DNA from 3 places in the Fictibacillus sp. UD genome. Region 2 is predicted to be linked to each of the others. Evidence: riboswitches for the same ligand, from Rfam matches in the RefSeq annotation. Region 2 holds a riboswitch; each other region holds the start of a gene.
What was found. A riboswitch is a leader RNA that binds a small molecule or an ion and turns the genes downstream of it on or off. The one in region 2 is predicted to bind lysine.
Positions count from the first base shown of each region.

Region 1: linked by a shared signal. The riboswitch ahead of P8610_RS09800 (Na+/H+ antiporter NhaC family protein) and the one ahead of lysA (diaminopimelate decarboxylase) in region 2 are both predicted to bind lysine.
Region 3: linked by a shared signal. The riboswitch ahead of P8610_RS01125 (aspartate kinase) and the one ahead of lysA (diaminopimelate decarboxylase) in region 2 are both predicted to bind lysine.

Region 1 covers NZ_JARUHH010000004.1:334,475-342,873, forward strand. Annotated here, with positions in the region: gene P8610_RS09760 (S-Ena type endospore appendage) at 1-37, shown strand, start outside; gene P8610_RS09765 (VOC family protein) at 301-684, shown strand; gene nfsA (oxygen-insensitive NADPH nitroreductase) at 982-1,728, shown strand; gene P8610_RS09775 (DUF72 domain-containing protein) at 1,756-2,595, shown strand; gene P8610_RS09780 (YunC family protein) at 2,938-3,240, opposite strand; gene P8610_RS09785 (thymidylate synthase) at 3,385-4,179, shown strand; gene P8610_RS09790 (dihydrofolate reductase) at 4,176-4,652, shown strand; gene yunB (sporulation protein YunB) at 4,723-5,565, shown strand; lysine riboswitch at 5,668-5,851, shown strand; gene P8610_RS09800 (Na+/H+ antiporter NhaC family protein) at 5,995-7,584, shown strand; gene P8610_RS09805 (sodium-dependent transporter) at 7,774-8,399, shown strand, end outside.
Region 2 covers NZ_JARUHH010000001.1:581,965-590,363, forward strand. Annotated here, with positions in the region: gene sigF (RNA polymerase sporulation sigma factor SigF) at 1-412, shown strand, start outside; gene P8610_RS03025 (hypothetical protein) at 1,117-1,275, shown strand; gene P8610_RS03030 (stage V sporulation protein AA) at 1,379-1,999, shown strand; gene P8610_RS03035 (stage V sporulation protein AB) at 1,989-2,411, shown strand; gene spoVAC (stage V sporulation protein AC) at 2,427-2,882, shown strand; gene spoVAD (stage V sporulation protein AD) at 2,894-3,910, shown strand; gene spoVAE (stage V sporulation protein AE) at 3,912-4,262, shown strand; gene P8610_RS03055 (stage V sporulation protein AE) at 4,267-4,845, shown strand; gene P8610_RS03060 (spore germination protein) at 4,826-6,301, shown strand; lysine riboswitch at 6,361-6,537, shown strand; gene lysA (diaminopimelate decarboxylase) at 6,631-7,953, shown strand; gene P8610_RS03070 (peptidylprolyl isomerase) at 8,024-8,399, shown strand, end outside.
Region 3 covers NZ_JARUHH010000001.1:214,509-222,907, reverse strand. Annotated here, with positions in the region: gene P8610_RS01130 (YslB family protein) at 283-729, shown strand; gene P8610_RS01125 (aspartate kinase) at 769-2,007, opposite strand; lysine riboswitch at 2,243-2,431, opposite strand; gene uvrC (excinuclease ABC subunit UvrC) at 2,498-4,279, opposite strand; gene trxA (thioredoxin) at 4,927-5,238, opposite strand; gene P8610_RS01110 (histidine phosphatase family protein) at 5,353-5,946, opposite strand; gene P8610_RS01105 (electron transfer flavoprotein subunit alpha/FixB family protein) at 6,011-6,982, opposite strand; gene P8610_RS01100 (electron transfer flavoprotein subunit beta/FixA family protein) at 6,995-7,765, opposite strand; gene P8610_RS01095 (enoyl-CoA hydratase) at 7,780-8,399, opposite strand, start outside.

The DNA of each region.
Region 1 (8,399 bases), on a different contig from region 2:
GTACTATTTGGAAAGGGAAAGCAATAAACCTTTTTAGAAATTAGTTAAAATGAAGATTGTTTGTATTGGATGGCGATGGGCACAAAACATTCAGAAACCATCATAAATCAAGTTTCATGATAGACCTATCAATTGGATAATCGTCTCAACTCCTTGGTGCATTTAAAATTATACCGAGGTTTTTTTATTTTTTATCTATCTGTTTTATACACCTTGGTATTTATTAAAACGATTTAAGAGGATATTTGCAGCGATTGTATAATTTATTAAGAGTACTAAAAACATTCAGGGGTGTTATTTATGATTAACAAAGTCGGTCAAATTATGGTGTATGTCAATAACCAAGATAAAGCAGTGGATTTTTGGACGAAAAAAGTAGGATTCAGTGTCATTTCTGAAGAAGATAACGGACAAGGCATGAGATGGATTGAAGTTGCTCCATCAAAGGATGCAGAAACAAGTATCATCCTGCATAATAAGGAATTCGTTGCAAAAATGTCACCTGGATTAAATCTCGGCACACCTTCACTAATGTTTTTTACAGAAAATCTAGATCAGTTACATAACGAGTTATCTAGCAAAAGTATCACAGTCGGCGAGATTGTAAATATGCCTTCTGGCAGAGTATTTAACTTTGCAGATCATGAAGAAAACTATTTTGCAGTTATGGAGAAGAGTGAATAGCTTAAATGTTGATAGACAAGAAAGATTTAATACTGTGAAAACAGCCTTTAAAATAGAAAAAAGACGCCCAAAAGGACGTCTTTTTTGCGTATATTGCGGCGAGAGACAGCACTCCACATAGTGCTTTGCCTAACAGGCGCGTCAATCTCGTCTTATGCAATTAGCTCATCGCTAGAACAGTATATCACCTCTTCGCTTGAAAGAGAAGTGTTTATTCTAGGACTCAAATGGTTCGCTTTTTTGTATCCGAAAAAGATATAATGCAATCAACCGTTACTTTCAAAAGGAGCCTGTTTTATGAACGAAGTCATTGAAACGATACTAGCACACAGATCCATTCGCAAATTCATAGACAAACCATTAAGTGAAGATATAGTCACAACACTCGTAAAATGCGCCCAATCTGCTTCTACATCGAGCTATCAGCAAGTTTGTACGATTATTGGTATAGAGGACAGGGAAAAGAAAGAAAAACTGGCTGAGCTTGCTGGCAATCAGTCTTATGTAGCCGATAACGGTTATTTCTTTGTCTTTTGCATAGATTACAATCGTCATAAGATTGCGGCTGAAATGAAAGAAACAGAGATTAAAGAAACCATTGAATCAACAGAAGCTTTTATTGTAGGAAGCGTAGATGCTGCACTCGCTGCTCAAAATCTATCGGTAGCTGCTGAATCACTTGGACTCGGTATCGTTTATATTGGAGGCATCCGTAATTCTCTGAAGGAAGTTTCAGATTTGTTAGGATGTCCTGAACACGTTCTTCCGCTCTTTGGAGTAGCAGTCGGTTATCCTGATGCAGAGCCTGGGAAAAAGCCACGTTTACCAATTCAAGCTGTTTTTCATAAAGACAGCTATCAAAGTAAAGAAGAAACGGAAAATCTGTTAAAACAGTATGAAAATAAAACATCTGAGTACTATACGAAGCGCACGGGAGGAAAACGTACGGAAGGCTGGGTTACACAGATTACAGCATCTATGGGGACTCCAAAACGTACGTATATGAAAGACTTTGTCCAATCAAAAGGATTAAATAGATTGTAATCACGTATAGGCAGGTGACTTCTAAGAATGATTAAGATCGGTGTTACAGGTTGGGGAGATCACGATTCTCTATATCCAGATGGTACCCCTGCAAGAGATAAGCTTGCTGTCTACAGCGGCCATTTTCCTGTTGTTGAGGTCGATTCTTCCTTTTATGCAGTTCAGCCTATAAAGAATTATGAAAAGTGGGTTACAGCCACTCCGAACGACTTTTCCTTCGTTGTGAAAGCCTATCAAGGCATGACAGGTCATTCGAGAGGCAAATTACCGTTTGATTCAGTTAAAGAAATGTTTGAAGCTTTCGTCTTGTCCATTCAGCCTGTCATCTCGTCAGGGAAGCTTGAGATGGTTCTTTTTCAATATCCGCCATGGTTTGATTGTAAGAAGGAAAATGTTCAGATGCTTCGGTATGCGAAAGAAATGATGGGAGACATCCCCGTCGCTTTAGAGTTTCGGAATCAAACATGGTTTAGCGAGGAAATGACAGAGAAAACGCTGAGTTTTATAAAAGAAGAAGGATGGATTCATACGGTTTGCGACGAACCCCAAGCCGGGACAGGCTCTATACCTATTGTTATGCATGCACAAGAAAAAACACTCGTACGTATGCACGGCAGAAATGTATATGGATGGAACAACCAAGGGCAGCCGAATTGGAGAGAAGTCCGTTATCTTTATCGATATAATGATGCCGAACTAAATGAATGGAAAGAACGGATTCAGAAGCTTGCATCAGAGACAAAGAATCTTACCATCCTATTTAACAATAACTCGGGTGGAGATGCTGCTGACAATGCAAAACAGATGATCGAATTATTAGATATTCATTATGATTTCCTAGCGCCAAGACAATTGGACTTGTTTTAACCTTTTCCTAATATTACAAATTGTTTTCAAAAGATGGTAAACGATTCAATTTTTTAAATGGACTGATATACTAATAGGGTGAATTAAATCAGTTAAGCTGGATAAAGAAAGTGGGGATCACTTTGGATTATAAAAAATTGATTCAGATGATGTACTGCTTACAGGTTGCCTTTGTCGTGAGTGGCGTTTACTTGCTTTTCGTCTACATATTTACGAACAATTCGAAACGTATCCAGTTTCTTACCCTCGTGTTATGTATTAATCTAATATCATTAAAGATCACAAGAGATCGTTTTAAGATATAAAGAAAACTGCGCGGCTTATAGCGCAGTTTTTTTATCATTAAAGCATCTTTAAAAGTGCTTTTCGCCCTTGCATACCAACTTCAATACCTTTTTCCCTTGCTTCAAGTGTAATTGATTCTAAAGGTGCATCCAGCAGCTGTTCGATCGTTCTGACGCCTACAGCGCGCCCTGCAATAATTTTACGGTCTGCTAATTTTTCATTCAACAAAGCTACATCTAGTGCTCCACACATGATATATCCATTATCGTTAAACACAGCCATAAAATTTGTTTTTGGCAAACGAAGGGTGACAGCGGTAAATGGATGTCCTTCTATTAAGATCGGGTTCATCTCTAACATGCTTCCACTCCTTTCTTCATTATTATTTTTATGTGTATATAAGGGAAAAAGTGTTAGGTGTTGAAGCTATTTTTATGGCTTTTTCATGAACAAAAAGGGAGTCGGATATGATACGATTAAAAGAAAAAGAGGAGGCGATGAGGGATGAAACAATACTTGGATTTTCTTCAAGATATCTTACATAACGGTACGAAAAAAGAAGATCGGACAGGCACTGGCACGGTATCTGTATTTGGCCGTCAGATGAGATTTGATTTAGAGGAAGGTTTTCCGCTTGTTACAACAAAAAAACTTCATTTGAAATCTATCATTCATGAATTGCTTTGGTTCTTAAAAGGTGATACAAATATTGCTTATTTAAAAGAAAATGGTGTTCGGATTTGGGATGAGTGGGCAGATGAGGACGGAAATCTTGGTCCAGTTTACGGTCACCAGTGGCGTTCATGGGCTGCTCCAAACGGTGAGACCATCGACCAAATCACAAACGTTATTGAAGACATTAAGAAGAATCCTGATTCAAGACGCTTGATTGTGTCTGCATGGAATCCTTCTGATGTACCGAATATGGCACTCCCGCCTTGTCACTTGCTGTTTCAGTTTTATGTAGCTGATGGCAAGCTATCTTGTCAGCTCTATCAGCGCTCAGCTGACAGCTTCCTAGGTGTGCCTTTTAATATCGCGTCTTATGCACTACTTACAATGATGGTAGCCCAAGTAACTGGTCTTAAGCCAGGCGAGTTCGTTCATACGGTTGGTGATGCACATATCTACACAAATCACCTCGAACAAGTAGAGCTGCAGTTGACCCGTGATCCGAAGCCGCTTCCTAAAATGAAGTTGAACCCGAATGTGGCGAACATTTTTGATTTTACTTATGATGACTTTGAACTGGTTGACTATGAAGCACATCCTCATATCAAAGGCGTGGTGAGCGTATGATTTCTTTTGTTGTTGCAATGGATGAGAACCGGGCCATTGGTAAAGACAATGATCTACCCTGGTATTTGCCAAACGACCTTAAGCATTTTAAGAATGTAACGATGGGGAAACCAATCGTCATGGGTCGTAAAACGTACGAATCGATCGGCAAGCCTTTGCCTGGCCGCGAAAATATAGTGGTAACGAGAGATGACAATTATCAAGCTGAAGGAACAACGATTGTACATTCGGTAGACGATGTATTGAAGAAAGACGCCGAAGAATTGTGTGTAATCGGTGGAACGGAGATTTTTAAATTGTTTATGCCTGTAGCTGACCGCCTATATGTGACTGAGATTCACCATACCTTTGAAGCGGATACTTACTTTCCAGAAATCATTCGAGATGAGTGGCGTGAAGTCTCACGCAAGGCAGGAATCGTTGATGAAAAAAACAAATATGCACATGACTTCGTTGTGTACGAAAAAAATTAAACCATAAAGTTTGAATGAGCCCCCCTCTTGTCTGCATACATATGTATATGTAGATAAAGGGGGTTACCTTTTGCTTAAACGTCGAAAAATGAAACTCCGAAAAGGGCCGCTTCCATTCCGGTTTGTACTCCTGATCTCATTTATTCTTTTTACTTTTATAACCATACAAGGACTTTGGCTTGTGAACAGAGGCATTGAACCTACGCTTATGCTCATCGCTCAAAAGAAGACGGAAGAAATAGCAGCACTAGCGATAAGTGAAGCGATCGATAATGAAATATTAGGTCCTTCAGAGATGGATGATATTATTGAATACAAGACCGATACGGAAGGAAATGTCGTGTTTGCCGGCATTAATCAGAGCGTAGTTAACAGGGTTGCCAATCAATCACAGAAAGTGGTTCAAAAATACCTCAAGGAAATTGAAGAAGGTAAAGCACATGAAGTAATAAGCAACGATGAATTAGGGATAACAGCATATAAAAATGAACCAGGTGTCATTATGGAAATTCCGCTAGGGCAAGCAACGAGAAACTCCTTACTAGCAAACTTAGGTCCTAAAATTCCAATTAAATTCATGCTCATTGGTGAAGCAAACACGGATATTGAAGAAAAAATCGAAAATTCCGGTATCAATAATACATGGATTAATATTGATATTGTGGTAACTGTCAAAACGAGGATTGTTATTCCTTTTGCAACGGAAACAACGGTTGTAAAAAGACCGATTAAGATCACAGCTCAGTTTATAAAAGGAGAGGTACCTGTATACTACAATCAGTCCGGAGATCCGATTCAGCCTACTGTTCCGATCACTCCTGATTTAAAGGAAAAGCCTAAAGACGATAATGAGCTGGATATCCCTGAAGAGAACTCGTCAGAAGAATCGGGTGATGAGGAAGCGGCAGAGTAGGAGATTCCTGAATTTAACAGCATTCATTTGGGTTGACCATTTATTCAACTTTGTTATAATGAGAATTGAATTTAAAATTTTATATGTCTTTAAGCCTATCACCGATGGGGTAGAGGAGCGGATTTTATAAGTACTTTTTCAGAGAGTGACGTCTGTGAAGAAAAAGAAAAGGAACTTCCGCCGAAGCAAAATGTAAACCGTCTGTTCACTTTTGCTGGGTTTACACTGAAAAAGTGTAAAACTGTCACTGCTTGGGAATTAAAAGCAGTGGAGGACTACTGATCGATGAGGAAAACCATAAATTACTTAAGTGATTGATAGCAGGTTATTTCCTTGTCTATTAATCGCTTTTTATTTTGTCTTTTTTTCCTCAACGTCCTGTAAACACTCCTCAAAAATCGATGGCTAATGAAAAGAAGGAGGAACATCATGGAATTTGAGAATTCGATTTATTCATTAATACCGCCCGTTTTGGCCATTTTAATGGTTGTTTTAACACGAAGAGTATTGATCTCTTTAGGGGCTGGAATTGTAGCGGGAGCACTATTGCTTCACGATTTTAATATTGGTGCTACGTTAAAGGAAATTGGAACGATTGTAAAAGGGCATTTCGTTGCTGACGGAGCACTAAATGAATGGAATGTGTATATCCTGCTGTTTCTATTGATCTTAGGAATGATGACGAGCATTATCTCTTTAGCTGGAGGAAGCCGAGCTTTTGGTGAGTGGGCGATTTCCAGAGTGAAAACAAGAAGAGGTGCACAGCTTTTAACGGTTGTTTTTGGACTAGTTATTTTTATTGATGATTACTTTAATTCACTTGCTGTAGGAAATGTAAGCAGACCGATTACAGATCGCCACCGTATTTCAAGGGCGAAACTCGCTTATTATTTAGATTCGACTGCTGCTCCTGTATGTGTAATCTCACCAGTGTCTAGTTGGGGAGCTTACATTATCGGGATTATCGGCACGATTTTTGCTACACATGAGATCACAAACATGTCTGCGTTCAGTGCTTTTATTCAAATGATCCCTATGAATTTTTATGCAGTTTTTGCACTTATTCTTGTGTTTGCGGTTGCTTATTTTCAACTTGATTTTGGACCGATGAGAAGACATGAAGAACGTGCTTTTTCAACAGGCGAAGTCATTGATCCAGAGAAAAAAGCAGCAATCGGTGAAGGAATCAAGCTTGAAGAAAGCGATAAAGGGAAAGTTGGAGATCTTGTTTGGCCGATCGTTCTTTTGATTGTTTCAACGGTTGGATTCATGATCTATACAGGCATTCAAAATGTAAAAGGCCTAGAAGAACCAACGGCTGTTACACTTTTATCTATCTTTGAAAATACAGATGTACCAAAGTCATTAGTTTATGGAGGTTTGATTGGATTAACTGCAGCCATTCTGTTCTTCTTGCCTAAAAAAATGGGTGCGGCCTCACTAGGAAAAGGTCTTGGTCGCGGTGTTCAATCCATGATTGGTGCAGTAACGATCTTACTTTTTGCTTGGACGATTATCTCCATTATAGATAGCCTTGGAACAGGGAAATACCTCGCTGGATTGGTTGATCAGCATATGAACTTAGCTTATCTTCCGTTCGTTCTATTTGTACTGTCAGGTCTAATGGCTTTTGCGACAGGTACGTCTTGGGGAACGTTCGGAGTTATGCTTCCGATTGCAGCAGAAATTTCAGCTTCCACTAACATCGAACTGATGTTGCCAGTACTTGCCGCTGTGCTTGCTGGATCTGTGTTTGGAGACCATTGTTCACCAATTTCAGATACAACGATCCTTTCATCAACAGGAGCGGGAAGTCATCATATTGATCATGTCATGACACAGCTACCTTACAGTTTAATCGCTGCTGGAGTATCTGCAGTGGGTTATCTTGCACTCGGATTAACTGAAAGTGTTTGGATAGGACTATTGGTGTCAACGGGAGTATTTGCTATCGTTTTGTTATTTATAAAAAAATTATCTAGTAAAAATAGCATTGCTGACAATTCGATAAAAGCATAATTTTGAAAGTGTCTGGTAGTAAACCAGGCACTTTTTCTTATATTTATACGACTTCTTTCCCCTAATTCCGACAAAATAACTAAAAACGTTTTGACAGATTTCAACGTTATGTAATATACTGAACGCAGAATAATCAGAAAAAAGTAATAATTTTAAACTTTTAGATTTTGTAAAAAGGGGGACACAACAATGGAAAACAGGCAACAATGGGGAAGCCGCTATGGATTTATTTTAGCAGCGGTTGGTTCCGCTATCGGTCTCGGCAATATCTGGAGATTTCCGGCAGTTGCTTATGAAAACGGTGGAGGAGCATTTTTTATCCCGTATCTTGTAGCACTCTTAACGGCAGGGATTCCCTTACTCATCCTGGAATTCACATTAGGACATAAGTACCGGGGTTCAGCTCCACTTTCTTACTTCCGTCTTCACAAAAATGCAGAATGGCTAGGATGGTGGCAAGTTTTTGTAGCGTTTGTAATTTCCACTTACTATGCTGTAATCATCGCATGGGCAGTAAAGTACTCAATTTACTCGCTAAACCTTACTTGGGGAGACAAGCCTTCCGATTTCTTTTATGGAGAGGTACTTCAATTAAGCAAAACGCCTGGTGACATCGGTGGTATCGTACCCGGCATTTTAATTGCACTTTTACTCGTATGGGTTGTAACGTTACTAGTTCTTTATAAAGGTGTATCTAAAGGAATCGAACGCTTTAATAAAATTTTTATCCCAGCTTTAGTTATTATGTTTTTATTAATTGTTATTCGTGCAATTACGCTTGATGGTGCTGCTCAAGGTTTGAATACATTCTTTAC
Region 2 (8,399 bases):
AGGAAATAAAGTAAGAAAAGCAAAAGACGAGTTATCCAAGTCTTTAGGGCGTACACCAACCATATCAGAAGTGGCTGAACATCTTGAGGTTGCAGTGGAAGATGTGATCATGGCGCAAGATGCAGTAAGAGCGCCACAATCCATTCATGAAACGGTGTATGAAAATGATGGCGATCCTATCACTTTACTCGATCAAATCTCAGACCACTCTGAAAACAAATGGTTTGATAAGATCGCATTAAAGGATATCATGGATAAGCTCGATGAAAGAGAACGTCTAATTGTATATTTAAGGTATTTTAAAGATCAAACCCAATCCGAAGTTGCTGATCGTCTTGCGATTTCTCAAGTACAAGTGTCGAGACTCGAAAAGAAAATACTGTTGTTTATGAAAAACCAGATGGAGACTTAAACGTCCTATCTGGTTTTTTGTTTTCTCCATGCTTTCTCATAAGATGTGGGTGGTTAGTGGTTGATTTCTGCTCCAGGTTGCGCGCTTTCCATGGGGCGAACGGTGTTCGAAGAAGTATGTGTGCTCCTGCGTCTACAAGTAAATCCTGCCGAAGCGAGCTTCCTCGTCGAATGCCTTACGAGAAGAAATTGCAGGTAGCTGGCACGCTACGCGCCATTAGGAGTCTCCACCTGACCGCTCGTCCCATAGGAGTCGGCAACATTAAGCTTCAATCAACTTGCATGAAGAAGAAAAAAAGACATCCAATAGCAAATCGCTTAGAAAAGAGCCTGTTATTTAAACGTCTCATTATAATGCTTCTTTCAAGTTACTGCACTTTATGACTTGCAAAATAAAGATACTAAATGCATCAAGCATTACCTATAAACATCACTGATTAGTTGATTGGAGTGACTCTCGGCTAGGACAAGCAGTCAGGTGAGACACTTAAGAGTGAACATACAAATGTGGCTCACCTGACTGCCCGCGAAAAGGGAGTACCTGGAACGGAAATCCACTACTTTCAAAAGTTACTATGAATACGAAAACAGCTTTTTATTATGAACACTCTGAGGTACCTGCAAATAGTTACTTTTTAGACTTTATGATAAAGATTGATTTCACAAGGGATTGTTGCTTCTTTGAACAGTTGATTGAAGTGTAAGGTGCGAGACTCCTGCGGGACAGGCGGGCAGGTGAGACACTTATACGTGAAACGTACGAATGTGGCTCACCGCCTGCCCCGCGGAAAGCGAGCATCTGAAACGGAAATCAACTACTTTCAAGTACACCAAAGAATACGCAACAGTTTTTTATATCTGTAACTTTTTTGTGGTAGTTTTTGGATGGTGTTCGATGTGAGGCATGATAAGAATTGCGGTATCGCATACTAAACACAAATGCGCTTAAGAAAGAGGTGAAGTGAAATTGGATAAAACGGTATACCTGCGTATGCGTCAACGTGTACAGGTCCTTTTGAATCAGAAGGTTACAATCGGTGAGGTTGCACAGATTGTTGCATCTGATGAGTTAGAAAGAGACATCAAGGGATATGTTATCCATGAAGTAACCCCTGAAGATAAGCATTTGATTGTTATAGATGTCATGCGTGTGATTGGAACGATTCAACAGAAAAAGCCTGAGTTAGATGTTCAGACAATCGGCCCTGCACAATCGATTCTAGAGATTCAGATGAAACAAAAAAAGTTAGCACCTGTTTATTTTGTACTCGTGTGGTTGCTGCTCTTTACTGGTTCTGCGCTTGCGATTATGAATTTTCATGAAGATGTCAGCATGCAGCTTGTTCATCAAAAAATCTATTTTATGATAACTGGGCATTATAAAGAACAGCCTTTATTGCTTCAAGTTCCTTATTCATTCGGACTTGGCCTAGGAATGATTCTGTTTTTTAACCATCTGTTCCGGAAAAGGCTTAACGAAGAACCAAGTCCGTTAGAAGTAGAGATGTTCAACTATCAACAAGACCTTGATCAATATGTAATCGTTCATGAAAACAAAGAAACCGAGAAAAAGATCAATGGGAATTAAAGTCATACTGGTTGCTTTTATTGGATTTGGCGGAGGAATAACAGTTGGTTCTGGTCTCGTTGCGCTGATAACGGTATTAGGAATCGTACCAAGACTGATGCAGCTTTCAAAAACATATCGGTACATCAGAGGTTATGAATTAAGCATTATATTAGGAGCGGTAATTGGTGGCTGGATGAACTTAAGAAACGCTTCAATTACATTTCCAGCATTCTTCCTCGTTCCAATAGGCCTGTTAGCAGGAATTTTTGTAGGGATGCTTGCAGCTGCTTTAACTGAAGTCTTGAACGTACTTCCGATTCTTGCAAAAAGAGTAGGATTCGGTGAGAAGATCATCATCATATTAATGGCGATTGTATTAGGTAAAATTTCAGGATCTTTGTTTCATTGGATGTATTACATTAACCACTAAGGATGTGAGTGATTTATGGCAACAAAAGAAGAACAGCAAGCATATGCAAAAAAAATCAAACCGATTCAGCCTAAACCTCCTTACGTTTTAAATTGTTTAAAAGCATTTTTAGTAGGCGGGTTAATCTGTGTAATTGGTCAAGCGATTCAAAACTTTTATATTGAATTTTTTAATTTCTCACAAGAAACGGCCGGCAACCCAACCGTAGCAACGCTCATTTTAATTGCAGCTCTTTTAACAGGATTAGGTGTTTATGATAAGATCGGTCAGTTTGCTGGAGCAGGTTCAGTAGTGCCAGTAACTGGTTTTGCGAATGCTGTAACGAGTGCTGCACTAGAACATAAGAGTGAAGGTCTTGTACTTGGAGTGGCTACAAATCTGTTTAAACTTGCAGGAGCAGTTATCGTTTTCGGGGCTGTGTCTGCCTACGTTTTTGGCATGATCCGCTACATCTTTCAGCATTTGACATAAGGAGTGAAAGCATGAATTTATTAGGAAGACAGACGTGGAAATTTGCGAATAATGTGTATCTGAATGCAGCAGGAACTGCCGTTGGTCCGATGGAAAGTGAAGGTCCATTAGGCAGTTACTTTGATAAAACATATAACAACCTTCATTGCGGGCAAAAGAATTGGGAGCTTGCTGAAAGGCAGCTGATGGAAGACGCGATCAATGCTTGTTTACAGAAAGTAAAGATGAAGCCTGAAGATATCAATTTTTTATTGGCAGGTGATCTGCTTAACCAGATCGTTTCATCCAACTATACAGCTCGAGGGAATGGTATCCCCTTCTTAGGCGTATTTGGAGCTTGCTCAACTTCTATGGAGTCTCTAGCGTTAGGCGCAGCATTGGTAGATGGCGGTTACGCAAACAGAGTTGTGGCAGCCGTTAGTTCGCACAACGCTACAGCCGAAAGACAGTTTAGATACCCAACTGAATATGGCGGACAAAAACCAGATACGGCTACGTTTACCGTTACAGGTGCAGGTGCGGCTCTTGTCAGTAAAGAGGTTTCTGATATTAAGATTACATCAGCAACAGTCGGAAAAGTTGTGGACTTAGGAATAAAAGACCCTTTTGATATGGGTTCTGCGATGGCACCTGCAGCAGCGGATACAATCGCTGCTCATTTTAAAGAGATGAATGTTGAACCAAATGAGTATGACTTAATCGCTACAGGAGACCTTTCAGGTGTGGGTGCGCCAATCGTAAAAATGCTGTTAAAAGAACAGGGCTATGATGTTTCTGATAATCATCGCGATTGCGGGCTGATGATTTATCGTTCCGGTCAGCAGGTGTTCGCTGGAGGAAGCGGCTGTGCATGCTCAGCGGTTGTCACTTATGGGTACATCCTGGATGAGATCCGAAAAGGGAATTTAAAGAAAGTTCTTATGGTAGCGACAGGAGCACTTTTAAACCCTGTTATGGTTCAGCAAAAAGAAAGTATTCCAACGGTTGCTCATGGCGTTGTTTTAGAGCGGGCGGAAGGAGGACAATAAGATGGAATTTTTCTGGGCATTTGTAATAGGAGGCGCCATTTGTGTCGTCGGTCAATTGATGATGGATGTTTTGAAATTAACACCAGCGCATGTTACCACTTCGTTTGTAGTGATAGGAGCAGGTCTTGATGCTTTCGGAATCTATGATAACTTAATCAAGTTTGCAGGAGCGGGTGCTACCGTTCCGATTACAAGCTTTGGTCACTCACTTCTTCATGGTGCGATGGCAGCAGCTGACGAACATGGTTTTATCGGAATAGCGATGGGTATTTTTGAGTTAACATCTGCAGGTATTTCTTCTGCCATTTTGTTTGGTTTTTTAGTAGCAGTCATTTTTGAACCAAAGGGGTGATTCTATGGTGAAAAAACGGGTCATTTTCATAACAGATGGAGATCTGTATGCATTGCGGGTTGTAGAACATGCTGCTAAACAAGTTGGCGGCCGCTGTATTTCGCAATCATGGGGAAATCCATCCAAAAAGAGCGGAGAAGAACTAGTAGAAATGATCCGAACAACACCTAATGATCCTGTACTTGTGATGTTCGATGACTGTGGTTTTAAGGGAGAAGGTCCTGGAGAACATGCAATGAGATACATTCATCAGCAAAAAGACATAGATGTTATCGGTGCAGTAGCTGTGGCTTCAAAGACTCATTTCGCTGAGTGGACGAAGGTACATTGCTCAATGGACAGATATGGTGAACTCACAGAGTTTGGCATTGATAAGAGCGGGGTGCCAGATTTAGAAACTGGAAGAATTAATGGCGATACCGTGTATATACTCGATGAACTAAATCTTCCCTTTGTGGTTGGAATAGGAGACATTGGTAAAATGTCAGGCTTCGATGCTGTCGAAAAAGGGGCTCCGATTACAGTTAAAGCCATTAAACTCATTTTAGAAAGGAGCGAATCAAGTGGGAAACGCCAAAAATAAGACTCCGATCAGTAAGAATATTCATGACACAGAAAAGTTCTTAAAAGAACGTCTTGGCATCGGCGTAAGTTTCGATGTTGGGGTCAGAAAGATTTTTGTTCTAAAAAAAGAACTGCAGCTTTATTATTGTACAGGTCTTTGTGATAGTGAGTTCATCATTATGATCTATCGTGAGCTTATGGATATGGATCATGGTCATAGGTCACCAGGCAAAGTAAAAGACCTTGTACATAATCATTTGGCTCACCAGCAAGTGGAGCTAACAAAATCATTAGATGAAGCCGTAGACAGGATGCTGTCAGGATTAATCGTTATCTTTGTTGACGGTGAGGAAGAAGCCTTTGTTGTTGACGTAAGGAGCTACCCTGGTAGGTCTCCTGAAGAACCGGATATCGAGAAAGTTGTAAGAGGTGCCCGCGACGGATATACGGAGAACATCATCATCAACACTGCTCTTACAAGAAGACGTATTCGAGATGAGCGTTTAAGACACGAAATTATGCAAGTTGGAGAAAGGTCTAAAACCGATGTATGTCTTTCTTATATACAGGACGTTGCAGATCCAGGACTCGTTGATCTGATCAGAAAAGAACTCAGCTCTATAGACATTGATGGCATACCGATGGCTGATAAAACGATCGAAGAATTTATTGTTAAACAAGGCTGGAATCCGTTTCCCTTAGTCCGGTATACAGAGCGGCCTGACGTTGCAGCTCAGCATTTAATGGAAGGGCATGTATTGATTATCACGGATACATCTCCGAGCGTTATTATTACCCCTACGACACTCTTTCATCATGTTCAGCATGCAGAAGAGTATAGGCAGACTCCATTTATCGGTGCTTTTTTAAGATGGACACGTTTTACTGGGATGCTCGCTTCTGTCTTTTTAGTTCCGATGTGGCTTTTGTTTTCAATGGAAAAAGAACTGCTGCCGCCTTTTATTGATTTTATCGGACCAAATAAAACAACCAACATTCCATTATTTTTACAGATCATCTTTGCGGAAATTGGAATTGATATCTTGAGGCTTGCAGCCATTCATACACCTAGTGCCCTTTCCACCGCTATGGGTCTGATCGCAGCAGTATTGATCGGCCAGATTGCGATTGACGTTGGCTTGTTCGTTCCAGAAGTTATCTTGTATGTAGCAATTGCTGCGATCGGATCGTTCTCAACTCCAAGCTACGAGCTCAGTATCGCCAATAAAGTGCTGCGGCTCTTCTTAATTGCAATGGTGATGCTCTTTAAAGTTCCGGGGTTTGTAATCGGGTTTACGATTATGATTTTATACATGGCAACCATTAAGAACTTGAACACACCATACTTATGGCCGCTCTTACCGTTTAATCCGAAAGCGTTTCTGCAGATTGTCATTCGGATAGCCGTTCCGCTCTCTAAAGTGCGACCGAGCATCGTGCATCCGCAAAACACAAAAAAACAGCCAACTAATTAATCTGTCCCTTGCTGATTGTTGAAAATTGTGTTAAATTCATAACTAATTATATATGCCTCATATGAGGTAGAGGCGCAAAACGAATGAGTAGCATATGGAGTTTGTGGATGACGATGAAATATGTTGAAAGGTCAATTTGCCGAAGTGTAAAAAGAGCTCCATCTCTTTTTATGCTGGGCCGCTGCTGAAGAAGCAACGGACTGTCACTACAGCAGTAGTGGAGAGCTATTCCGACATGAGGGTACGGTTATGACAGCCTGCCTTAGTTGCGGCTGTCTTTTGTATTTGTCGGGATTGAATTCTCTATCAACAACGAGAGGGGATTTTTTGTGAATTTACACGGTACAGCACAGATCGGACAAAATCATCATCTATGGATAGGTGGTACAGATACGGTTGAACTTGCAAAAAAATACGGAACACCACTTTATCTGTACGATGTATCTTTGATAAAGAATAGAGCAAGAGGTTTTAAGAGAGCATTCGAAGAAAAAGGTGTGGGCTACCAAGTCGCGTACGCATCTAAAGCGTTCTCTTCCATCGCCATGTTTCAGCTGATCGAACAAGAAGGATTAAGTCTAGATGTAGTTTCAGGCGGAGAGCTTTACACAGCCCTTCAAGCAGAGTTTCCAGCAGAAAGAATTCATTTCCATGGTAACAATAAAAGCTATGAAGAGTTAGAGTTTGCACTTAATGCTGGAGTAGGATGTATTGTAGTTGACAACTTTTTTGAGATCTCATTACTAAAAATGTTAAGCAGCAAACTCAATAAAAAAGTGAATATTTTATTGCGGCTCACTCCAGGAATTGAGGCACATACACATGATTACATCATTACCGGCCAGGAGGATTCTAAATTTGGTTTTGATTTAGGGAACGGCCAAGCTGATAAGGCGCTGCAGGAAGTTCTTGATTATGAAGGTTTTCAAGTATTAGGGGTTCATTGTCATATCGGTTCTCAAATCTTTGAAACAGATGGTTTTACTTTAGCGATCGAGAAGTTATTTGGGCACTTTAAGAAATGGGAAGAGAGCTTCAACTATTTTCCAGAAGTCGTTAACCTTGGTGGAGGTTTTGGTATTCAATATACTTCTGAAGACACACCGCTTGCACCAGAACAGTATGTCACGGCTATGATTGAAGAAGTGAGCAAACAGATGAACCGTTTTGAAGGAAGAGGTTTACCTGAGTTGTGGATTGAACCAGGCCGGTCCCTTGTAGGTGACGCAGGAACAACGATCTATTCAATCGGATCGCAAAAAGAGATTGAAGGTGTTAGACATTATGTTTCTGTTGACGGCGGAATGACCGATAACATTCGCCCTGCACTCTATCAGGCAAAATATGAAGCTTATGTCGCAAACAAAATGAACGAAAAGCCTGCACAAACCGTATCCATCGCAGGCAAATGCTGTGAGAGCGGAGATATGCTGATCTGGGATATCGAGCTGCCGAAAGTAACGGATAACGATTATTTAGCAGTATCATGTACCGGAGCATATGGATACAGCATGGCGAGCAATTATAACCGCATTCAACGACCTGCCGTTGTGTTTGTAGAGAACGGCGAGGAACAACTTGTAGTGAAACGGGAAACATATGAAGACCTCATTAAGAATGATGTCCCATTAAAAACAAATGTTTTTGTGTAAATTAGTTTACGGAGCAGTCATTTAACCGTACAATGGTAGTTGTAATGAAGTTGAAGGAGGCCTGTTTTTTATGAAAAAAGGTTCGATTGAATTTGAAAATGGCGAAAAAATACTTTTTGATTTGTTCCAAGAAGAAGCACCTGGAACAGTAGAAAACTTTGAAAAACTTGCAAACGAAGGGTTTTATAACGGTGTAACGTTCCACCGTGTTATCCCTGGTTTCGTAGCTCAAGGTGGAGACCCTACGGGAACTGGAGCTGGCGGCCCTGGTTATTCAATCCCTTGTGAAACAGAAGGAAACCCGCATAAGCACGTAGCTGGTTCTCTATCAATGGCACATGCTGGCCGTGATACAGGCGGAAGCCAATTCTTTATCGTACATGAGCCACAGCCGCACTTGAACGGTGTTCACACGGTTTTCGGACAAGTTACCGAAGGCATGGAAA
Region 3 (8,399 bases), 370 kb from region 2:
TAGCCTCTCTCTGGCTGCTAATCTTTGTTCCTCTCCACATGTAAGCGTTTTAAGTTTCCTCTTTTAGAGGATGAGTGTTAAACAATTAGTTTAATTAACTAGCAACATGTCCATTTTACTCCCATCGTTTGACACCGTCAAGAAAACGCTAACAACTTAATGCGTAAATTTTATTGATAAATCAACGTTTTTTCCTGCTAAGATTTTCGACAAATACCGATAGTTGCTCTAGAGTTTAAACAGCATTCCCGTTATAATAAAAATAGAAAGAAGGGATGCAGAATGTTTAAACAAAAAACAAAGGATGATAACACCCCTGTAGAACAGCTTTCTGTTTCAGCTTTTGGGTATGAAATCCTTCGAAGCGATTTGTTGCCTGAACTTCTCGGTAAACAAGAACGAAATATTCTATATTGGGCAGGAAGACACTTAGCCAGAAAATATCCTTTACATACGATGGAAGAAGTACATGCATTTTTTATTGAAGCAGGCTGGGGTAATCTTGAAATGATTGAAGCATCAAAAACAGAAATGCTGTTCTCTTTACACTCTGTTCTCATTGAGCAGCGAATCGAGAATTTCAGTCACCAAACGTTTAGCTTAGAAGCAGGTTTTCTGGCAGAACAAGTCCAGCTGCAAAAAAAATGTACGACCGAAGCATTAGAATCTGTTAAACGGAACAAAGTTTCCATCACCGTTCAATGGGATAAAAAAGATACGATCGAATAACACAAAAGCCGGCATAAGCCGGCTTTTTGATTGTTTTCATTACGTGTTCTGTACTGGAACACGTGCATCCAATTCAAATACATCATGCAGCGTTTCAATTGACTTAATCATATCTTGTTGTTTAACAACGGTTGAAACCTTAATTTCTGATGTGCTTACCATCTTAATCATAATATCTTTATCTGACAAAGCTTTAAACATTTTAGCAGCTACACCAGGATTAGAAATCATTCCTGATCCTACAATAGAAACTTTAGCAAGCTCCCCTTCATAACTGATGGATTCAAATCCTAATTGTTCTTGATGAGCAGCAAGTACTTCTTGTGTTTCTGATAAAGAGCTCGATTCTATCGAAAATGAAATATTTGTTTTTTCTTCATTTAATACATTTTGAATGATAATATCTACATTAATTCCGTTTGAAGCAAGTATTGTAAACAGTTCCGCTAATGCATGGATCTCATTAGGAATCGCTGAAACTGTGATTTTCGTTATATTCCCTTCAAATGCCAAACCTCTTACCATTAAGTTTTGTTCCATTGATGCTTCCTCCTCTACTAACGTTCCGCGTTCTTCACTCATACTCGATCTAACTTCTAACGTAATGGAATAGTTTTTTGCGAACTCTACTGCTCTAGGGTGCAGAACTCCTGCTCCAAGGTTCGCCATTTCCAGCATCTCATCATAAGAGATAGAAGGTATTTTTCTTGCTGATTTTACTACTCGAGGATCGGTCGTATAAACGCCAGTAACATCTGTATAGATATCACATCGGTCAGCTTTCAATGCTGCTGCTAATGCAACGGCTGTAGTGTCCGATCCGCCTCTTCCAAGAGTAGCTATATCTTTTGTCTCAGGGATCAGCCCTTGGAAACCAGCTACAACAACAATGTTTCCTTCCTTTAGCAAACCGTTTATTCTTTCGGAATCAATGTCTAGTATCCTAGCATTCGAAAAAGCATTTTCTGTTTGAATTCCAGCTTGCCAGCCTGTTAAGGATTGAGCTTTGTATCCTTCATGATGAAGAGCCATCGTTAATAGTGCAATCGTAACTTGTTCTCCTGTAGTAAGAAGCATATCCATTTCACGCTTGGAAGGATTACGATTGATTTCTCCAGCCAGTCTTACAAGCTCATCTGTTGTTTTACCCATTGCAGATACGACAACAACGACTTCATTCCCGCCATCAACTTCATGGATGATCCGTTTTGCAACATTTTGTATCCGCTCAACTGAACCAACACTTGTACCGCCAAATTTTTGTACGATTCTCCCCATGATTCTCTAATTCCCTTCTTGTTGTAATAATCTATCTCTTTTAATAGAAAACTTTGTTGACGTTCAATCTATTCACGTCTACTTAGTTGCACTAATACTTTCAACAATAACTTTCACCAGATAATCGAACATGCGGGAAAAGTTATATTATTCTGAAAGTAAAAACAAAAAAAGCAACAATAAGGAAAAAACCTTATTGTTGCTATTATCCGCAGCAAGCCAAGTTTGTTTCCCCTAGTGAGATAGTCCTCCACACAAATCCTGGGGGGACTTGTGTGACAGCTCTGTATTTATTCAATACAGGTCCAGCATAAAAGGCTAGAAGTCCTTTTACACTTCGGCAAGAATCCCCTTTCCTCCATCATCTTAAGAGCTTCTTCTCTTCAGATGGTCTACTATTGGTTCCTGCTCCTCTACCATCACTTCATTCGAAGCATGGCATTATTTATAAAGTTGGATTCATTTTAACAAAGTTATTCTTCAACTGCAACTACTCATTTGATAAAAAGGCTTTTGTAATGAGTTCAGCAACAGGTTTAGGCACTCCAGCTTCTTGTATCTCTTCGACAGACGCTTCCTTTAGTTTTTTCAGCGAACCAAAATGGCGAAGAAGCATCTTCTTTCTTTTATCTCCAATCCCCGCTATGTTATCTAATGTGGATTCAAACATACTTTTAGAACGTACTTTACGATGAAACGATATCGCAAATCGATGCACTTCATCCTGAATACGTTGCAAAAGATAAAATTCCTGGCTGTTTCGCGGCAAGTGGATCATTTCTGGAGGATCACCAATCCATAGTTGTGACGTTCTATGTTTGTCATCCTTCGACAGTCCTGCCACAGGTATAAAAAGGTTGAGCTCATTTTCTAAAACATCTTGAGCTGCTGAAATCTGACCTTTTCCTCCATCAATAAGAATCAAACTCGGAAGTTCCCCTTCTTCCCTTAATACTCTTGTGTATCTTCTTCTGACGACTTCTTTCATGGAAGCATAATCATCAGGACCTTCCACCGATTTGATCTTATATTTTCTATAATCTTTCTTATATGGTTTTCCATCTACAAAAACCACCATCGCCGATACAGGATCTGTTCCATGAATATTTGAGTTATCAAACGCTTCTATTCGATATGGTGGAGCTACACCCATTCTCTCACCCAGGTTCTCTACTGCTTTTATCGTTCTAGCTTCATCCTGTTCAATCAAAGCAAATTTTTCGTTAAGAGCAAGGGTCGCATTTTTAGTGGCTAATTCAACTAGCTCTTTCTTCTGGCCTTTTTTTGGCTGAAGAACTTTTACTTGAAGAAGCTCTGAAACGAGTTCAGCGTCTACTTCTTGCGGAAGTAGAATTTCTTTAGGCAGCAGATGATTTTTTTGCAGATAAAACTGACCGATAAATGTAAGTAGATCCTCATGAGCCTCTCCGTAAAAAGGAAAAACTGAAATATCCCTAGCAATCACTTTACCTTGACGGATAAAAAAGACTTGAACACACATCCAGCCTTTATCAAAATGATAGCCAAACACGTCTCGATCCACTAGATCTGCTGTCATCATCTTCTGCTTTTCCATTACAGCTTCTATGTGCTGAATCTGATCGCGCAGTTCTTTTGCTCTTTCAAAATTTAGGGCTTCAGACGCTTCAAGCATCTTTTCAGATAACTGGTTTTTCACATCTTGATATCCGCCATTAAGAAACTTCACAATACCTTCTACCATCTTCTTGTTTTCTTGTTCTGTAATATCGTAAACACATGGCCCTAAACATTGACCAATGTGATAGTACAAACACACTCGTTTAGGCATCGTGTCGCATTTTCTTAGTGGAAAAATACGGTCTAACAGTTTTTTCGTTTCTTGGGCCGCATATGCATTTACAAACGGTCCAAAATATTTGCCGCCATCTTTTTTTATTTTCCTTGTGTATAATAGTCTTGGCTGTTTTTCAGAAGTAATTTTTAAATATGGATAGCTTTTATCATCTTTCAGCATGACATTATACCGAGGATCATGCTTTTTTATTAGGTTCATCTCGAGAACTAATGCTTCCATCTCAGTAGAGGTGACAATATATTCAAAGTCTCTGATCTCACTGACGAGTCTTTGTGTTTTACCATCATGTGTTCCTGAAAAGTAAGATTTCACTCGATTTTTTAAAACCTTTGCTTTACCTACGTAGATTACTTTACCGAACTCATTTTTCATGAGGTAGCATCCTGGCTGATCAGGAAGCAGCATTAATTTTTGTTTTACCGATACAGAGGTCATGTCATCCCCCCTTTAACTTCATTGCAGTCTTTTCTTTAATCATATCATGTATGAGGTAAATCATTATACTCTCGTGATTAAATTACCATATACATTCATTTATCGACAATATTTCCTAGAAAATAGTACAAAAGCGATGGTTTTTCTTTTAGAAATATTAGTTGATTTCTTTCTTTAATGCTTGATTGTATGCGGTTGATCACCTGAACTCATCAGTTATGTATCTCCTGCCTAGCTGCAACTCTTAATGGTTCTTTTCAAAAGAAATGTTACTTTTGATTGAATTCTCTCTTCATTTGCAAGTTGATTGGAGCGCAAGGTGGCGAGACTCCTATGGTACGAGCAATCAGTCCGAAAAGCGGAAGTGGCTCGTTCAGCCCCGACCAGCAAAAGGTGAATGGGCTAGCAAAGCGCACTTTGCCTTGTTGTCCATTTAACTTTTGACCTCGAGGGGTTAGCCGCTGTAGCTAGACAGGTGGAAACTCCTAATGGCGCAAAGCGGCAGGAGGCTCACCGCACGCCCCGTGGAAAGCGAGCTGCCTGGAGCGGAAATCAACTACTTTCAAACTACATTGAATCGCATTTTAAAAAACTTGAAATCTATCCCACAAAAAAAAGCCCGAAGTTCGGGCTTTTTTGAAGATTGCTTACTTATGTTTGTTTAAAAGCTCTACTAAAGCTTCTTTAGGCTGGAAACCTACAACTTGGTCAACCACTTGACCATCTTTGAATACTAGTAAAGTAGGAATGCTCATTACGCCATATTTACCAGCTGTTTCTTGATTTTCATCAACGTCCAGCTTTACTACTTTTACTTCTTCCATTTCTTGATCTACTTCTTCAAGTACTGGAGCAATCATTTTACAAGGTCCGCACCATGGTGCCCAAAAGTCAGCAAGTACTAAACCTTCATTCGTTTCTGTATTAAATGTTTGATCTGATGCATTAACAATAGCCATTTATTTGGCCCTCCTTTTAAATAACAAAGTGTAAACAAAGTATATCTTACAAATTACACAGTTGCTAATAGTTTGCTCAACCTTATGGTACCCAAGTTTTCATTTCGACAAACGTTAAATAGTTGCTGTCTCCTCAAGGTGCTTTTGGCAGTTAAACAATTCACATTTCCAACTATCTTGCTGTGTTAGTTGGAAAATAGAAAATGAAGTGTTGTTCAGTCCATACCATTGATCCGTCTTGTCTTGAAGAAGATCCTTAAATATTCTTACAAGGAGTGCACCATGTGTCACAATAAGCACTTTTTGATTTTTGTGGTTTACAGTAATTTCTTTTAACACTGCTCTCCAGCGAAGATCAGCCTCTTCATTCGTTTCTCTGCCGAGATCAAGATTCATCCAATCCTCTCCCCAGCGTTCAACCCGTTCAGCTTCCGTTGTCCCTTCTGTCTCACCGAACGAGATTTCACGAAGTCTTTCATCGGCTATTACAGGTAAACCCGTCACACCACTTAAAGCTTCAGCAGTCTTAAACGCTCTTTTAAGGGGACTGGCATATATGACATCCCATTTTTCATCAATCAATCTTTCAGATAGCCTGGCAGCCTGATATATTCCTTTATCATTTAGAGGTATATCCTTGCAGCCTTGCGCCCTTCTCTCTGTGTTCCAATCTGTTTCACCGTGACGAATAAAAGCGATTGTAGTCATTTAGCACCCTCCATATTCGCTTAAAAAAAACGTCCAGTGTATGGACGTTTTAAACGTTTTTCTTTTATACTAACACTTTCTTAAACTCTTCTGTTAACAAAGGTACTACCTCAAACAGATCTCCTACGATTCCATAATCAGCAACAGAGAAGATGCTTGCCTCTGGATCTTTATTGATTGCTACAATAACTTTAGAGTTGGACATACCAGCTAAATGCTGAATAGCTCCTGAGATTCCACAAGCAATATACAGATCAGGAGTAACTACTTTACCTGTTTGGCCAATTTGAAGTGAATAATCACAATAATCAGCATCACAAGCTCCACGAGAAGCACCAACAGCTGCTCCGAGTACATCTGCAAGCTCTTGAAGAGGTTTGAATCCATCTTCAGATTTCACACCGCGGCCTCCCGCAACGATTATTTTAGCTTCAGATAGGTCAACGCCTGTCGATGCTTTACGAACAACTTCTTTTACAATTGTTCTTATGTCCTTGATTTCAACAGAAACTGACTTAACATCACCTGTTTTAGACTCATCCTTTTCTAGAGGGGTGATGTTATTTGGACGAATCGTCACGAATACTAGTCCATCGGAAATTAATTTCTTTTCAAATGCTTTCCCCGAATATACAGGACGAGTAAATACAGTGTTCTCACCAGCTTGTTCAAGACCTGTTACATCTGAGATCAGTCCTGATTCTAAACGTGCTGCAAGCCTTGGTGACAGGTCTTTACCTAGTGATGTATGTCCGAACACGATAGCTTCCGGGCTCTCGTCGTCGATGATTTGCTTCAATGTTTGAAAATAACCATCTGGTGTATAGGTTGCTAGTTTCTCATCTTCAGCCACAAGAACACGGTCAGCACCATAGTGGAATAATTCTGCTGCTAACGATTGAACGGAGTCACCACATAATACGGCGAACACTTCTCCTCCGCCAGAAATTTCTTTTGCTGCTGCAATTGCTTCAAATGAAACATTACGTAATGCACCGTCACGGGATTCTGCAAGTACTAAAACTTTTTTTGCCATGATGACTCCTCCTTATATTACCTTCGCTTCGTTTCTTAACAGAGATACAAGTTCTTTCACTTGGTCTGGAGTTTCACCTGAAAGGATTTTTCCAGCTTCCTTCTTAGGAGGAAGATAAACTTCTACTGTTTTTGTTTTTGCTTCTACGTCATCTTCATCAATATCGAGATCATCTAATTCTAGGGTTTCAAGCGGTTTTTTCTTCGCTTTCATGATCCCTGGAAGAGAAGGATAACGAGGTTCATTCAATCCTTGCTGCGCCGTAACTAGTAAAGGAAGAGTCGTTTCAATTTTTTCAAGATCTCCTTCAACGTCACGTTCAATATTTACCGTTGTTCCATTCACTTCAATCTTCGTAATTGTCGTTACGTGCGGAATATCTAGAAGTTCTGCAAGTCGTGGACCTACTTGACCTGTTCCATTATCGATCGCAACGTTTCCACCTAGAATAATGTCGTACTCTTTATCTTTAAAATAAGCCGCTAATACTGATGAAGTCGTAAATTGATCTTGGCTGTCTAAGTCTTCATTCGAAATAAGAACCGCTTGATCAGCGCCCATCGCTAAAGCTGTACGAAGCTCTTTTTCAGAGTCTTCATCCCCAACCGTTACAACCGTTACTGTACCGCCATGAGCATCCTTTAATGTGATCGCTTCTTCAATCGCATACTCGTCATATGGATTAATGATAAATTCTGCGCTGTCTTCAGAGATCTTATTGTTTGAAACAGTGATTTTTTCTTCTGTATCAAAAGTACGTTTTAAAATAACAAAAATATTCATCGTTACCCTCCTAATTATCGGTCCTGAAATTCAGGCTTTCTTTTTTCAATAAATGCAGCGATTCCTTCTTGTCCGTCGAAACTTTTAAATGCTTTGCCAAACAACTCTTGTTCTTTCTCAGCCCCTTTTTCATAAAGGCCGTGTTTTGCATAATTCAATAACTCTAGCGTGTACTTGATAGATACAGCACTTTTTTCTGAAAAGTCTCCCGCCATTTTGTAAGCCTTTTCAAAAAGTTCTTCAGCTGGAAAAGCATCATTCGCTAAACCGTATGTGACAGCATCTTTTCCAGAGATCGGTTTACTTGAAAGGAGCATTTCACAAGCTTTCGGTACTCCAACAAGTTGAGGAAGCCTCTGCGTTCCCGCAAAACCAGGTACTAGGCCTAACGTAAGTTCTGGAAGTCCTAGCTTAGCATCTTCTGCAACAAGTCTTATGTGGCAGCTCATCGCAAGTTCCAAGCCACCGCCAAGAGCCGCGCCATGAATAGCTGCTATTACCGGTTTTGAAAATTGTTCAATTCTGTTGAAAACATCCTGTCCTTTTTTCCCTAGCTCAGCGAAGCCTTTTTCGTCAGGTACTTCTGTAAATTCTTTTATATCAGCTCCTGCTGAAAAGAATCGGCCTTCTCCAA